DNA from 2 places in the Mesorhizobium monacense genome. Region 2 is predicted to be linked to the other one. Evidence: riboswitches for the same ligand, from Rfam matches in the RefSeq annotation. Region 2 holds a riboswitch; the other holds the start of a gene.

Region 1 (8,363 bases), 2.0 Mb from region 2:
TTCCTTATACTCAGGATAAGTATATGCCCTAGTTATACTCATTTAGAGAATAATAGGGTTGACCATGCTCAGCACCTCCGCACGTACGGTTGCGCTCTATGATCGGGTGCGACGGGTCATCCCGCCCATCGAATGGCCGGCTTTCACCGGTGATATCGAAGCCATCCTCGATCTGAAACGGCAGCGCAATGCCGTCATCCTGGCGCACAACTACCAGACGCCGGAGATCTTCCACTGTGTTGCCGACATCGTCGGCGACAGCTTGGCGCTCGCCCGCAAGGCAATGGCAGTCGATGCCGATGTCATCGTTCTCGCCGGCGTGCATTTCATGGCCGAGACGGCCAAGTTGCTCAACCCGGGCAAAACAGTGCTTATCCCGGACACGCAAGCCGGCTGCTCGCTCGCCGATTCCATTACGGCCGAGGATGTCCGCCTGCTGCGGCAGCGCTATCCTGGCATACCGATCGTCACCTACGTCAACACTTCCGCGGCTGTGAAGGCAGAGTCCGACATCTGCTGTACCTCCGGCAATGCGAAAGCCGTGGTGGAGTCGCTGGGTGTTCCTCGGGTGATCATGTTGCCGGACGAGTATCTGGCCCAGAACATCGCCGCACAGACCGATGTGCAGATCATCGCCTGGAAAGGGCATTGCGAGGTGCATGAGCGCTTCACGCCTGCCGACATCCGCCAACTGCGCGAGGACCATCCCGGTGTGACGGTACTCGCCCATCCCGAGTGTCCACCCGAAGTGGTGACTGAGGCCGATTTTTCCGGCTCGACCGCTGCCATGTCCGACTATGTCGGGCAGCGAAAGCCGGCACGGGTCGTGCTGATGACGGAATGCTCGATGAGCGACAATGTCGCGGTCGAACACCCCGATGTCGAGTTCATCCGGCCCTGCAATTTGTGCCCGCACATGAAGCGGATAACGCTCGCCAACATTCGTTCGTCGCTCGAACACAACCGCCACGCTGTGACAATCGAGCCGGAGATTGCCGGGCGCGCGCGGCTGGCCGTCGAGCGGATGCTGGCCGTATGAACATGGACGTCCGCGATCTCGCCGGCCGGCCGGTCATCATTGGCGGCGGCGTAGCCGGGCTGATGACGGCGCTTCACCTGGCGCCCGAGCCGGTGCTTCTGCTATCGAGATCACCGCTTGGCGCGGACGCGTCGAGCGCGTGGGCGCAGGGTGGGCTTGCTGCCAGCCTGGGCAACGATGATGAGCCAGCGCTCCATCTTTCCGACACGCTCGCCGCAGGTGATGGTCTTTGCGACAAGCAAGCAGCAACGCGCATCGTGCACGCCGCGCCCGCCGCGACTGAGGATCTGGCGCGCCTTGGGGTTCGCTTCGACCGGACGCCGACAGGCGCCCTTCGTCTCGGATTGGAAGCGGCGCACAGCCGGCGGCGCATCGTTCATGCCGGAGGCGACGGGAGCGGCCGGGAGGTCATGCGCGCACTGGTCGCCGCCGTGAAATCGACGCCGACCATAGAGGTCGTCGAGGGCTTCGAAGCGCGCCGGCTGGCCGTGGAGGACGGCAGGGTCACCGGGGTGATGGCGAGTTGTTCGACAGGTCCGGTGTTCCTCGCCACGGGACGGGTCGTCCTCGCCACGGGCGGGATTGGCGGGCTGTTTCAGGATTCAACCAACCCGCTGAGCAGTTGCGGGCAGGGCCTGGCGCTCGCTGCGCATGCGGGTGCCGTCCTTGCCGACCTGGAGTTCATCCAGTTCCACCCGACCGCGCTCGATGGGCCGGGCCGTCCGATGCCGCTCATCAGCGAGGCGGTTCGCGGCGAAGGTGCGGTGATCGTCGGCGAGACAGGCCGACGTTTCCTCGACGGCGTGCGAGGGGCGGAACTCGCACCGCGCGACATCGTCGCGCGCGCCGTCTGGCGCCATCTTGCCGACGGCCATCGCGTCTTCCTCGACGTACGCGAAAAGCCAGGCGCGACATTCGCGCAGCAGTTTCCCACCATCGCGTTGGCCTGCAGCAAGGCCGGCATCGATCCAGCGCGTGATCTCATCCCGATCCGGCCGGCGCAGCACTATCACATGGGTGGCATCGCCGTGGATCTGGCCGGGCGTACTTCCGTTCCGGGACTTTGGGCTTGCGGAGAGGTCGCTTCGACCGGGCTGCACGGCGCCAACCGGCTTGCCAGCAATTCCTTGACCGAGGCCGTCGTCTGCGCGCGCTGGGTTGCCGAGAGTGTAGCTGGTTCGCCCGACGGCAGCGGAAAACCAGCGACGGCACCTGACCTGCCCACGCCGAACCCAAAGCCTGTGCGCCCTCTCCTGTCGCGTGCCCTCGGCGTCATGCGAGATGGCGAAGGGTTGAAAGAGGCCGCGCGGGCCTTGCTGCCGCTGTTGCAGCGGCACGACGCGGCGTCCGATCCCGCCGCCGTCGGGCTGATGATCACCCTTGCCGCCTTGCTGCGCCGGGAAAGCCGCGGTGCTCATTTCCGGACCGACTTTCCGCATCATGCAACCGTCGCTCGCCGCTCCGAAATCACGCTCGACGCGGCTGTGGCGGCAGCGCGGGAACTCGCATCCTCCCCGGCACTCGAAAGCGTCCTGTGATGAACCTCTCACCCCTTCCCGCAATCATGCTCGAGCCACTGGTCCGGGCAGCTCTGCTCGAAGATCTCGGCAGGGCCGGCGACCTGACCTCGGACGCCGTCGTACCGAAAGATCATCATGCGACAACAGTGCTGACTGCGCGTCAGGCCGGAACTGTCGCCGGGCTCGATCTGGCGACGCTCGCCTTCCGGCTCATCGACAAGAGCGTCGACGTGAAAGTGCATCTGCCTGACGGCATCGCCGTCGCGCAAGGCGAGATCATTGCCTCGGTGCGCGGTCCGGCCCGCGCCATACTCACGGCGGAACGGACGGCGCTCAATTTTCTTTGTCATTTGAGCGGCATCGCCACGGCGACCGCATCGGTCGTCGCGGCTGTTCGGGGCCACGCTGCGAAGATCGTTTGCACACGCAAGACGACGCCTGGATTGCGGGCGGTCGAAAAGTATGCCGTGCGCGCCGGCGGCGGCGCCAATCACCGTTTCGGCCTCGACGACGCCATCCTGATCAAGGACAACCACATCGCCGTCGCCGGCGGAATTCGCCCCGCCATCGAGCGGGCGCGGGCCGGCGCCGGCCATCTCGTCAAGATCGAAGTTGAGGTTGATACGCTGGCCCAGTTGGAAGAAGCCTTGCCCCTCGCCCCCGACGCAGTGCTGCTCGACAATATGTCGGTCGACGCGTTGCGGCAGGCGGTGGCCATGGTTGCCGGCCGGGCAATCACCGAGGCGTCAGGCAGGATCACCGTCAATACGGCGTCAGCCGTCGCCGCGACCGGTGTCGATCTGATTTCCATCGGCTGGTTGACCCACAGTGCGCAGATCCTCGACATCGGGCTCGACTACCGTGAGCTTTGACCGTCGAGCCTGGCCGTCGGCAGCTGAATGACTTCTTCTCGACACGAATAGGGCACCGGACCAATGCGAAAAATAGTCGCCGGCAAGCTGCACGGCATCCATGTCACCGAAGCGAACCTCAATTACCTTGGATCGATAACGCTGGACCCTGACCACTGTGAAGCAGCCGGGATCCTGCCCATGGAGTTCGTGGATATCTGGAACAAGAATTCCGGTGCGCGGATTTCGACCTATGTCATTCTCGGCGAGCGCGGCTCACGATGCTGCATCCTCAATGGTGCGGCCGCCCGCACCTGCCAGCCCGGCGACCAAATCATCGTCTGCAACTCCCTCTACGTGGACGAAGCGCGGATCACCGCAGTGAAGCCGCGGATCGTCACGTTCGACCAAGACAACCACATACGCGACCGCCTGAGCTACTCGGTCGATCTTGACACGCACGGCCGGTACAGTTTTTCCATCCTTGACGAGGCGAATGCGGCTTTGGCCATTCGCGCGCTGGTCTCCGGGGCGTGACTTGCTCTCCATACCCGCGCGTGCATTTCCGCTGCGTTTGATTGGTCGCCTATCACCGCAGCGGGCCGAATGCGCTTGACAAGACAGCGCCGGCCCGTTCAATTCGATGCATTCACCAGGGGAGTCCCGGCAAGGGGCTGAGATACTGCTGGCTTTCGCGGCGCAGTGACCCGTTGAACCTGATCCAGTTCATACTGGCGTAGGGACGGTGCAAGCGCTTTGCGGGAGTTTACGCCCGAGATCCTGTTTCGGCAGGTCGACAGAAGCGTCTTTTCATCCTTCCGGCACAGAACTGGGTCTCCAATGCATGAGCAAAGGAGCCTCACGATGAATGCCCTCACCCCCGCCGTGTCGACGGGACCACTGCCCGCCTCGCGGAAGATCCACAAGTCCGGCGTCTTCCATCCGCACATCAAAGTGCCGATGCGCGAAATCTCAGTCCATCCGACGGCCGGGGAGCCGCCCGTCACCGTCTACGATCCGTCCGGCCCCTATACCGACCCTGCTCTCGAAACCAGCATCGAAAAGGGCCTTGCCCGGCTTCGCCACGAATGGGTCACGGCGCGCGGCGATGTCGAAGCCTATGACGGCCGCCATGTCCGGCCGGAAGACAATGGGTTCGCCACCGGCGAGCGCCTGACGCCGGAATTTCCCATTCGTAACCGGCCGCTCAGGGCCAAGGCAGGCAAGGCGGTCACCCAGCTTGCCTATGCGCGCGCCGGTATCATCACGCCTGAAATGGAGTTCGTCGCGATCCGCGAGAACCTCGGCCGCGAGATCCTGCGCGGCAAGCTTGAGCGCGACGGCGAAGCCTTCGGCGCGGCGATCCCAGACTTCGTCACGCCGGAATTCGTGCGCGACGAGGTGGCTCGCGGCCGGGCGATCATTCCCGCAAACATCAATCATCCCGAGAGCGAGCCGATGATCATCGGCCGCAATTTCCTGGTGAAGATCAACGCCAATATCGGAAACTCAGCGGTCACCTCGTCGATGGCCGAGGAGGTGGAAAAGATGGTCTGGGCGATCCGCTGGGGCGCCGATACGGTGATGGACCTCTCGACCGGCCGCAACATCCACAACATCCGCGAATGGATCGTGCGCAATGCGCCGGTGCCGATCGGCACGGTGCCGCTCTATCAGGCGCTCGAAAAGGTCAACGGCATTGCCGAAGACCTGACCTGGGAGGTCTACCGCGACACGCTGATCGAACAGGCCGAACAGGGCGTCGACTATTTCACCATCCACGCCGGCGTGCGGCTGCACTACATCCCGCTGACCGTCGACCGGGTCACGGGCATCGTCTCGCGCGGTGGGTCGATCATGGCCAAATGGTGCCTGCACCATCACCGGGAGAGCTTCCTTTACGAGCATTTCGCCGAAATCTGCGACATCTGCCGCGCCTATGACGTGTCCTTTTCGCTCGGCGACGGCCTTCGTCCGGGCTCGATTGCCGACGCCAACGACGCGGCGCAATTCGCAGAGCTGGAAACGCTCGGCGAGCTGACGAAGATCGCCTGGGCAAAAGACTGCCAGGTGATGATCGAGGGGCCCGGCCACGTACCGATGCACAAGATCAAGGAGAACATGGACAAGCAACTCGCCGTCTGCGGCGAGGCGCCATTCTATACGCTTGGACCGCTGACGACCGACATCGCGCCGGGCTATGACCACATCACCTCCGGCATCGGCGCCGCGATGATCGGGTGGTTCGGCACTGCCATGCTCTGCTACGTCACGCCGAAGGAGCATCTCGGCCTTCCCGATCGCAACGATGTCAAGATTGGCGTGATCACCTACAAGATAGCTGCCCATGCCGCCGACCTGGCGAAGGGCCACCCAGCAGCGAAAACCAGGGATGATGCCCTTTCGCGTGCGCGCTTCGAGTTCCGCTGGGAAGACCAGTTCAACCTGTCGCTCGACCCCGAAACCGCGCGGTCCTTCCACGACCAGACCTTGCCCAAAGAGGCCCACAAGCTGGCGCATTTCTGCTCGATGTGCGGGCCGAAATTCTGCTCAATGCGAATATCCCACGACATCCGCGCCGAGGCTCAGAAAGAGGGCATGGCGGCGATGGCGGCGAAATACCGCGAGGGCGGCGATCTCTACGTGCCAGCGGAAGAGAGCGGCGCACCGCTCATGCCGGAGGCGCATGAGCCGTCATGAAGGAGTTGATCAAAGGGGCCGGCGTCGCCGGCCTCACCGCGGCCTTCGAACTCGCCACCCGCGGCGCGGCGGTGACGCTTGCCGAGACGAGGCTTAGCCTCGGCGGCAATGCGTCGTGGTTCGCCGGCGGCATGTTGGCGCCATGGTGCGAGCGTGAAAGCGCCGAGCAGCCGGTGCTCGATCTCGGACGCGACGCCGCCGACTGGTGGGATACGGCAACGCCCGGGCAGGTGACGCGGGCCGGAACACTGGTCGTGGCCGCGCCGCGCGATGCGGGCGAGCTCGACCGGTTTGCCAGTCGCACGTCGGGGTACAGGCCTGTCGATGAAAACGAAATCGCACAGCTCGAGCCGGACCTCGCCGGTCGCTTCCGCCGTGCGCTGTTCTTCCCCGACGAGGCCCATCTCGACCCACGCCAGGCGATGGCGGCACTGCATGACAGGCTGGCGGCGATGGGCGTCGAATTCCGCTTCGGTGCCGATGCCCGGCACATTTCCGGATTCGATCGCCGGATCGACTGCACGGGGATGGCGGCAGAAGACGATGGGTTGCGCGGCGTTCGCGGCGAAATGCTGATCCTGCGTACGCCGGATGTCTCGCTGTCGCGCCCGGTCCGTCTGCTTCATCCGCGCTTTCCGCTCTACGTGGTGCCGCGTGCCGACCACCATTTCATGGTTGGGGCGACGATGATCGAAAGCCAATCCGGGGGACCGGTCACGGCGCGTTCGATGATGGAGCTTCTGGGTGCCGCCTGCGCGCTCCATCCGGCATTCGGCGAGGCTGAGATCGTTGAGGCTGGTGTCGGCGTTCGTCCGGCCTTTCCAGACAACCTGCCGCGTGTCGAGGCACGCGGCAACACGGTCGCGATCAACGGGCTTTATCGCCATGGCTTTCTACTCGCGCCTGCCATGGCGCGCCAGGTGGCCGACCTGGTTTTCAATCAAGACGGAACCAAGGAGCTTGCTCATGAAACTGTTGGTCAACGGCGAAGCGCATGAGGTTGCCGCCACCACCCTGGCCGAGCTGCTTGCCGCGCTCGACTATGAGGGCGATTGGCTGGCGACCGCCGTCAACAGCGACCTCGTGCACAAAGCCAACCGCGCGGAGTTCCAGCTGAGCGACGGTGATCGGATCGAAATCCTCTCGCCCATGCAGGGAGGCTAGCATGTTCGAGCTTCTCGGGACGACGCTTCCTTCCCGCCTGCTTCTCGGCACCGCGCAATATCCTTCGCCGGCCATCCTTGACGATGCGGTCAAGGCATCGGGCACGTCGGTGGTGACCGTCTCGCTGCGCCGTGAGATGGCAGGTGGCAGGGCCGGCGAGAAATTCTGGTCGTTGATCCGCTCGCTGGGCGTTAGAATCCTGCCCAACACTGCTGGCTGTCACTCCGTCAAGGAAGCGGTCACCACTGCGAAAATGGCGCGCGACGTCTTCGGTACGAGCTGGATCAAGCTCGAAGTGATCGGCAACCACGACACGCTGCAGCCAGACGTGTTCGGGCTGGTCGAAGCCGCCCGCATCCTGTGCGAGGACGGCTTTATGGTATTCCCCTACACCACCGACGATCTTGTCGTGGCCGAGCGGCTGCTGGAAGCGGGCTGCAAAGTCCTGATGCCGTGGTGTGCGCCGATCGGTTCCGCCCTCGGGCCGGTCAACATCATGGCGCTACGCTCGATGCGCGGACATTTCCCAGGCGTCCCGCTGATCGTGGATGCGGGGCTCGGGCGACCGTCACACGCCGCAACGGTCATGGAGCTCGGTTTCGACGCCGTGCTCCTGAACACGGCGGTCGCCAGGGCGGCCGATCCGGTCGGCATGGCGCGTGCCTTCGGCAAGGCGGTCGAAGCCGGTCGCGAAGCTTTTGGTTCGGGATTGCTCGAGCCGCGCGATGTCGCCGTGCCGTCGACGCCGATATTCGGCAGGGCGGTTTTCTCATGAAGCTCGATCCGTTCTATTTGATCGTCGACAGCGCCGCCTGGATTGAGCGGTTGGCACCACTCGGCGTCAAGCTGGTGCAATTGCGCATCAAGACCATGGACGAAGCCGGGTTGCGCTCCGAAATCCGAAAGGCAAAGACCTTATGTGCCGCGGAGCGATGCCAGCTCATTGTCAACGACCATTGGCGCCTGGCAATCGAGGAAGGCTGCGACTTCGTCCATCTCGGCCAGGAGGATTTGCAGACCGCCGACCGTTCGCGGATTCGGGCAGCCGGCGTCAGGCTCGGGCTGAGCACGCATGATGATGTCGAACTG
Region 2 (8,363 bases):
ACAGTGCCGGCAAACCCGGCGACCAGTTCCTGCAGCAGCTCCAGCGTCTCCATGTCGAGATCGTTGGTCGGCTCGTCGAGCACCAGAAGATTTGCCGGCCTGGCCAGCACGCGGGCCAGCAGCAGGCGCGCCCGTTCGCCGCCGGAAAGCTCGCGCACCGGCGTGCGCGCCTGCTCCGGCTTGAACAGGAAGTCCTTCATGTAGGAGACGACGTGGCGCTGCTCGCCATTGACGACGAGGTTCTCGCCGCGCCCGTCGGTGAGGTAATGCGCCAGCGTCTCGGCCGGGTCGACGGCCTCGCGCTTCTGGTCGAGAGTGGCGATCTCCAGATTGACGCCGAGCCGCACCGAGCCGGCATCCGGCGTCAGTTCGCCGGTCAGCATCTTCAGAAGCGTCGTCTTGCCGGCGCCGTTCGGTCCGACCAGGCCGACGCGATCGCCGCGCTGGATGCGGGTCGAAAAGCCCTTGACCACGGTGAGGTCGCCAAAACTCTTTTCGATGTTCCTGGCCTCGATCACCAGCTTGCCGGATTCGGCGGCGTCGCTGGCCACCAGTGTCGCCGTGCCTTCGGCGCCGCGATGGCCGCGAAAGCGCTGGCGCATCGTCTGCAGCTCGCCAAGCCGGCGCATGTTGCGCTTGCGCCGCGCCGTCACGCCGTAGCGCAGCCAGTGCTCCTCGCGCACGATCTGGCGGCCGAGCTTGTGCTGCTCGCGCTCTTCCTCTTCCAGAACCTGGTCGCGCCATTCCTCGAAATGGCCAAAGCCCTTGTCCAGCCGCCGGGTTTGGCCGCGGTCGAGCCAGACTGTGGCGCGCGAGACGCGCTCGAGAAAACGGCGGTCATGCGAGATGAGGATCAGTGCCGACGAGGTGCGGGCAAGCTCCTCCTCCAGCCATTCAATCACCGACAAATCGAGATGGTTGGTCGGCTCATCAAGCAGCAAGATGTCGGGCTCGGGCGCCATGACCCGGGCAAGGGCGGCGCGCCTCGCCTCGCCGCCGGAGAGATCGTTCGGCTTCTCCTCGCCGGTGAGGCCGAGGTGTTCCATCAGATAGGTGGCGCGGTAGGGATCGTCGGCAGGCCCCAGCCCGGCCTCGACATAGGCGCGAACACTGGCGAAATCGTCCATGTCAGGCATTTGCGGCAGATAGCGCACGGTCGCCGAGGGCTGGCGGAACACTTCGCCGTCCTGCGGCTCGATCAGCCCGGCGGCGATCTTCAGCAGCGTCGACTTGCCGGAGCCATTGCGGCCGACCAGAGCGATCTTGTCGCCGGCCGAGGCGCTGAGTTCGGCGCCGTCAAGCAGCGGCGTGCCGCCGAAGGTGAGCTTGACCCCGTCGAGATTGAGAAGCGGCGGGGTCATGATCAGCTTTCGGGCAAGGGGTATGGGTGGGCAAGCAGCAGCGCGCGGCCGCTGCCCAAGGCGATTTCGAGCCGGCCCTTGACCTCGTTGGAAATGGTCAACGACGAGCCGAACGCAACCTCGACATGGTCGAGCGGCCATTTGGCGCCGGTGACGCTGAGGCCGGCAAGATCGGAGAAACCAAGCACCGAAAACAGCGTGCCGTCGGCATAGTCGAAACCGGCTTTTCCCGGCAAAAGCGGAATGCCTTCCTGCGCGCCGCTGGTCAAAAGCACATCCATTCCGCCTTTGGCCAGGCGCACCGCGAGGGCCAGGTGCAGGAAGGCGTGGTCGGCACGCTTGCCGCCAAAGGCGCCGGCGAGAACCAGGCTGGTGGCGCCGCGTTCGAGTGCGGCTGATATCGCCAGTTCGCCGTCGGTCTGGTCTTTCTCGGGCGGAAACACGTGGCGCGGCACGGCGGCCAGATCGGCGGGCAAATCCGCGGGAACGGAATCGAAATCGCCGACCCAGAGTTCGGGCATCACCCCCAGCATCCGGGCATGGCCGATGCCGGCGTCGGCGGCGATGACGCGCGTGCCCTCGATCTGGCGGTCGAGCAGCGGCGTGCGGATGAGATCGCCGCCAAGCAGGATGGTGAATGTGCTCATATCTCGTGGCCCTTACCAGCCCTGCCTGCGAAACGGAAGGCCGCGCCTTAAGTGCGTCGCGTCTTTGGGCAACATGCATTGGATGCCCGGCAAAGTTCCGCTTGCGCGGCTGATCGGCCGGGCCTATGTGTCGAAACGCTCTAACGGGGTGCCGGACGCGATCTTCGCGGACCGGCTGAGAGGCAGTCTCGCCAACCCGCTGAACCTGATCCGGTTTGTACCGGCGGAGGGATTAGACGTTTCGGACAACCCGGCGCCTCAATTCCTTTCACACGAACGAAGGAGGCGCCGATGCGCACGCTTTTACACTCGCTTGTCTCAGCAACAGTCCTCGCGGCATCCGTTTTTGCCGTGTCCGGGCCGGCATCGGCCCAGGAAAAACTCACCGTCTACACCTATGAGAGTTTCACCGCCGAGTGGGGTCCGGGCCCGGTGGTGAAGAAGGAATTCGAAGCCGAATGCGGCTGCACCCTCGACTTCGTCTCGGTCGCCGACGGCGTGGCGCTGCTCAACCGCGTCAAGCTCGAAGGGGCCTCGACCAAGGCCGACATCGTGCTCGGCCTCGACACCAACCTGACGGCCGAAGCCAAGGCTACCGGCCTGTTCGCGTCGCATGGCGCGGTGTCCGACGTCAACGTGCCGGGCGGCTGGAGCGACGACACCTTCGTGCCGTTCGACTATGGCTATTTCGCCGTCGTCTACGACACCGAAAAGCTAAAATTGCCGCCGAAGAGCCTGAAGGAACTGGTCGAGGGCGATGCAACCGACAAGATCGTCATCCAGGATCCGCGCACCTCGACACCGGGCCTCGGCCTGCTGCTCTGGGTCAAGTCGGTCTATGGCGACAAGGCGCCGGAGGCCTGGGCCAAGCTCAAGTCGAAAGTTCTGACAGTGACGCCGGGCTGGAGCGAGGCGTACGGCCTGTTCACCAAGGGCGAAGCGCCGATGGTGCTGTCCTACACCACGTCGCCGGCCTACCACATGGTCGCCGAAAACATCGAGCGCTACCAGGCGGCCTCCTTCGAGGAAGGCGAGTATCTGCAGATCGAGGTTGCTGGCATCACCACGACCGGCGCCAAGAACCCGCTGGCGGAAAAGTTCATGGCCTTCATGACCGGGCCGAAGTTCCAGAATATTATTCCGGAAACCAACTGGATGTTCCCGGCCGGCAAGACCGACAAGCCGCTCAACCCGGCCTTCGACAAGCTGGTCAAGCCGACCAAGACCTTGCTGTTCAGCCCGGAAGAAGTCGCGGCCAACCGCAAGGCCTGGGTCGACGAATGGCTGGCGGTGATGAGCAAGTAGGGGTCGGGATGGCGCCGGCGCGTTCGACCGATTCCCGTGTCACCGCCGGCATCGTCGCGCTTGCCGCCATTGCACTGCTGATCGGCGGCGCGTTTGCCGGGCTCATCCTCGAAGGCGCACGCGACCTTTCCGGTGCTGCGTCGGCCTTCGACCCGTACCTCCTGCGTGTCGCCCGCTTCACACTCTGGCAGGCGCTTTTGTCGACGCTGCTTTCCGTCATGCCGGCGCTGTTCGTGTCGCGCGCCCTGTCGCGGCACCCGCGCTTTTTCGGCCGCGGCTTGATCCTGCAGCTTTTCGCCCTGCCGTTGGCGCTGCCGGCCATCGTCGCGGCGCTCGGCATCCTGGCGCTCTACGGCAATGCCGGCTATTTCGCCGGCTTGCTCGGCGACCAGGGCTGGCCGGGTATCTACGGGCTGTCAGGCATCCTCATCGCCCATGTCTTCTTCAACCTGCCTCTGGCCACAAGGCTGTTCCTCGAAGCGCTGGGGACGATCCCGGCCAACCAATGGCGCCTGGCGAGCCAGCTCGGCATGGGCGCAAAACCGGCCTTCCGCCTGATCGAATGGCCGGCGCTACGCGCGGCGTTGCCGGGCATTGCCGGGCTCGTCTTCATGCTCTGCATCACCTCCTTCACCATCGTGCTGACGTTGGGCGGCGGTCCGGCCGCCACGACGCTGGAGGTTGCCATCTACCAGGCACTGCGGTTCGATTTCGATCCCGCGCGGGCCGTAACGCTAACATTTCTGCAGATCGCTCTGACCTTCGTCGTCGTGCTGGCCTTGATGCGGCTCGGCGCCAACACGGTTGGCGATGCCAATTTGCCGGTGGCGCCGCGACGGTATCTTTCCGCCGGCACGGCCGAGACCGCTTTGAACGTCACGTTGATCGGCGTGGCCTTGCTGTTCGTCGTAGGGCCGATGGCAGCGACGCTGGCAGCCGGGCTTGACGCCGATCTCGGCCGGCTGGCGGGCGAGGCTGCCGTGCGACAGGCGACGCTGACCAGCGTCGCGCTTGCCTTGCTGTCGGCGCTGCTTGCGGTGACGCTGTCGCTGTCGCTCATCATGGCGCGGCGGGCACTCGCCTTGACGCGCGGCGCCGGCCCAAGGACGCTGCTCGAACATGCCACTGATACCGGCGCCGGCTTCGTGCTGGTCGTGCCGCCCATCGTCGTCGGTGCAGGCTGGTTCCTTTTGTTGCGTACGGTCAGCGACGTCTTTGCCGTCGCCCCTGTCATGGTCGTTGCCGTCAACGCGGTGATGGCGATGCCCTTCGCCATCCGTGCCGTGCGTCCCGCCTATGATGCGGCAAGCGAACGCCACGAACGGCTTTGCGCGCAACTTGGCATCTCGGGCTGGAGCCGGCTCATTCTGGTCGACTGGCCATCGCTCAGGCGGCCTTTGGCCACCGCTTTCGCCTTCGCCATGGCCTTGTCGCTCGGCGATCTCGGCGTGATCGCGCTGTTCGGCAGCGATTCGGTGCAGACCTTGCCTTATCTTTTGTTGGCGCGCATGGGCAGTTACCGGACGGCGGACGCCGCCGGCCTGGCCTTGCTGCTCGGCTTGGTTTGCCTGGCGCTCGTGCTTGTCGCGGACCGGCTGGGGCGGGGAGAACGAGCATGACGCCCACTCATGATGGCGCCGACGTGAAACGGGGGGCAGCAGTGCGGCTGGACAAGGTCTCGTTCAGCTATGGCGAGGCGTCGTTTCTCTTCGATGTCGAGTTTGCCGCTTCCAGGATCACCGCCATCATGGGGCCAAGCGGCTCTGGAAAATCGACGCTGCTCAATCTGGTGGCCGGTTTCGAGGCGCCAGGGTCGGGCCGCGTGCTGATCGGCGAGGCGGATGTCAGCGCCGCTCCGCCTTCGGCCCGGCCGGTGTCGATGGTGTTCCAGGAAAACAATCTGTTTGCCCATCTCTCGGTGGAGCGCAATGTCGGGCTCGGCCGTTCGCCGTCGCTCAGCCTGACCGGCGCCGACCGCGAGGCGATTGCCGAGGCGCTGCGGCGCGTCGGCCTAGCCGGCAAGGAAAGCCGTCTGCCGCGCGAGCTCTCCGGTGGCGAGCGGCAGCGCGTCGCACTTGCCCGCGTGCTGGTGCGCGACCGGCCGGTGCTTCTGCTCGACGAGCCATTCGCCTCGCTCGGACCGGCCTTGCGCGACGACATGCTGGATCTTTTGGCCAGTGTCCATGCCGAGCGGAAGATGACGGTTCTGTTCGTCACCCACCAGCCCGAAGATGCGCGCCGCATCGGCCAGAACATGGTGTTTCTGGACGATGGCACGGTCGCCGAGGCGGGGACGGCGGCCGATTTTTTCGACGGCTCTGGACCGGAAGCCTTCCGGCGCTATATCGGCTCGGGTCCGGTCAACGCCGGATCACAAGATATTGCCCGGAAGCGGACATAATTTACGGCCAAACCGGGTTTGGACGATGCGGCGTTTGCTTGCCTTGACCGGAGGAGTGTGGCTAGGTCCGGCCATACTGGTCCGGCATAGGCCGTGATTTGCCGCAAAGAACAGAAAGGACGCCGATCTGCCGACCGGCAAGGACAGACTGTTGATGAAGCCGCTGGCGCGATTCCTTGCGCTGGCCAGCTTGGCCGTGGCGCTGGCAAGCTGCCAGATGTTCACGCCGTCGGATGTGCAGGAATCCGGTTTCCAGCCGTCCGACAGGCCCGTCACCGTCGACAATGTCGTCGCCAACAGCAAGCTCGCCGAGATGGCGAAGGCGCAGCATCCGCGCATCCTTGCCACCTATGGCGGCGAATATTCCGATCCCAAGCTCGAGCGCATGGTGGCCAAGGTCGTCGGCAGCCTGACGGTAGTGTCGGCAAATCCGACCCAGACCTACCGCATCACCATCCTCAATTCGCCCAACGTCAACGCCTTCGCGCTGCCTGGTGGCTATCTCTACGTCACGCGCGGCCTGCTGGCGCTGGCCAATGATTCGGCCGAGCTTGCCGCCGTCATCGCGCATGAGATGGGCCATGTCACCGCCAACCACGGCCTGCAGCGGCAGCAGCTGGAGGCCGAGGAGGGGCTGGCGACCAAGGTCGTCTCCGATGTGCTCGGCGACAGCCCGACCGCCAAGGCCGCACTCATCCGCGGCAAGCTCAGGCTTGCGCAGTTCTCGCGCAACCAGGAGCTCGAAGCAGATGCCATCGGCATCAAGTCGGTCGGCGAGGCGGGTTATGATCCTTACGCCGCCGGCCGCTTCCTGCAGTCGATGTCGGCCTATACCGATTTCCGCTCGATCAGCGGCGCCACCGATGCCAGCCTCGACTTCCTGGCGACGCACCCCAACACGCCGCAGCGCATCGACCTGGCACAGCGGCATGCCCGTCAGTTCGGCCCGCCGGGCGTGGGCACGCGCGACCGCGATGCTTTCCTCGCCGGCATAGACGGCCTGCTCTACGGCGACACGCCGGAAGAAGGCTATGTGCGCGGCCAGACCTTCCTGCATCCTGGCCTCGGCGTGTCGTTCACCGTGCCCGACGGCTTCGTCATCGACAATTCGGCGGCTGCGGTGACGGCGACCGGCCCGGGCGACATGGCGATCCGCTTCGATGGCGTTGCGATCGACAAGAACCGGCCGCTGACCGACTATATCCGCAGCGGCTGGGTGGCCGGCCTCGACGATGCGAGCGTGAAGCAGGAAACCATCAACGGCAACGAGGCGGCGACAGCGCATGCCGGCGCCGACGGCTGGCAATTCGACATCGCGGTGATCCGCGCCGGCGGCCAGGTCTACCGGCTGCTGACGGCGGCACCCTCGGCCAGCACCACGCTGGAGCCGGTGGCGCGCTCGGTCAGCGGCTCGTTCCGCATCCTCAGCGCGGCCGAAAAGGCGGCGCTGAAGCCGCTGCATATCCGCGTCGTCACCGTGCAGGCGGGGCAGACCATGGGCTCGCTCGCCGCGCAGATGGTCGGCGTCGACCGCAAGCTCGACCTGTTTAGGGTGCTCAACGCGATGTCGCCGGGCGCCGCCGTTTCGACCGGCGACAAGGTCAAGATCGTCACAGATAGATAAGGTTCAGGACGGCGAGGTTCAGGCGGCTGTCGCCATGAATTCCGGGTTCTGTTCCACCAGCGCGACCTTGAGCTTTTCCATGGCGCGAGCCTCGATCTGGCGGACGCGTTCCTTGGAAATGCCGAGCGCTTCGCCGAGCGATTCGAGTGTCGCGCCCTCGTCGGTCAGGCGGCGCTGCTCGATGATCCTGAGTTCGCGGGCGTTGAGCGCGCCGAGCGCTGCCTTCAGCCACAGCGAGCGGCGTTCGATGTCGATCGTGTCGCCGACGATTTCGTCCGGCAAGGGATCGTCCGAGATCAGGAAATCCATGCGCTCGGCCGTGCCGGCATCGTCGGCAAGCGGCGCGTTGAGCGAAGAGTCGGGAGCCGAAAGGCGGGAATCCATCATCGCCACGTCGGCCTCGGAGACGCCGAGCGCGACGGAAACTTCGCGGTAGAGAGAGGCGTTGGAGATTGGCTCGGCACCGTTCGCCAGCCGGGCGCGCAGGCGCCGCAGGTTGAAGAACAGAGCCTTTTGCGCCGAGCTGGTGCCGCCGCGCACGATCGACCAGTTGCGCAGGATGTAGTCCTGCATCGAGGCGCGGATCCACCAGGTCGCATACGTCGAAAACCGCACCTCGCGATCCGGCTCGAAACGCGCCGCGGCTTCCAGCAGGCCGACATGGCCCTCCTGGATCAGGTCGCCGAGCGGCAGGCCGTAATGGCGAAACCGCGAGGCCATGGAAATGACCAGCCGCATATGCGCGACGGTGATCCGGTGCAGCGCCTGCTGGTCGTTGTCCTCTTTCCAGCGCAAGGCCAGAAGATGCTCCTCCTCGCGCTCGAGATAGGGAGCCTTCATCGCCGCGCGGACCATGGTTCGTCCTGCCGTATCTTCGATCATGCCGCGCTCCTGTTCCGGGTCTTGCCGGCGGGCTCGCCCCCGCGATCTTGTCGGCGCTTCGGTTGAAATGTCGGCGCTGCGCCCTACAACAGCAAAACTCGCCATGCCGAGGAATGTTCCCCGGCGCGATCGTCCTGCGGTTG

Evidence for each region. Region 2 has a riboswitch for thiamine pyrophosphate ahead of thiB (thiamine ABC transporter substrate binding subunit). Riboswitches for the same ligand answer to the same signal wherever they lie in the genome.
Region 1: it holds a riboswitch for thiamine pyrophosphate, as region 2 does, so the genes downstream of both, thiC (phosphomethylpyrimidine synthase ThiC) here and thiB (thiamine ABC transporter substrate binding subunit) in region 2, are expected to answer to the same signal.

Annotation. Positions count from the first base shown of each region.
Region 1 is NZ_CM165567.1:4,435,292-4,443,654, forward strand. Features, by position in the region: gene nadA (quinolinate synthase NadA) at 65-1,039, shown strand; gene AC1RUK_RS21450 (L-aspartate oxidase) at 1,036-2,577, shown strand; gene nadC (carboxylating nicotinate-nucleotide diphosphorylase) at 2,577-3,431, shown strand; gene panD (aspartate 1-decarboxylase) at 3,495-3,947, shown strand; TPP riboswitch at 4,055-4,171, shown strand; gene thiC (phosphomethylpyrimidine synthase ThiC) at 4,275-6,110, shown strand; gene thiO (glycine oxidase ThiO) at 6,107-7,108, shown strand; gene thiS (sulfur carrier protein ThiS) at 7,077-7,274, shown strand; gene AC1RUK_RS21480 (thiazole synthase) at 7,276-8,049, shown strand; gene AC1RUK_RS21485 (thiamine phosphate synthase) at 8,046-8,363, shown strand, end outside.
Region 2 is NZ_CM165567.1:6,469,036-6,477,398, forward strand. Features, by position in the region: gene AC1RUK_RS30985 (ABC-F family ATP-binding cassette domain-containing protein) at 1-1,361, opposite strand, end outside; gene AC1RUK_RS30990 (thiamine diphosphokinase) at 1,364-2,008, opposite strand; TPP riboswitch at 2,143-2,257, shown strand; gene thiB (thiamine ABC transporter substrate binding subunit) at 2,300-3,313, shown strand; gene thiP (thiamine/thiamine pyrophosphate ABC transporter permease) at 3,322-4,932, shown strand; gene thiQ (thiamine ABC transporter ATP-binding protein) at 4,929-5,714, shown strand; gene AC1RUK_RS31010 (M48 family metalloprotease) at 5,869-7,338, shown strand; gene AC1RUK_RS31015 (RNA polymerase factor sigma-32) at 7,357-8,220, opposite strand.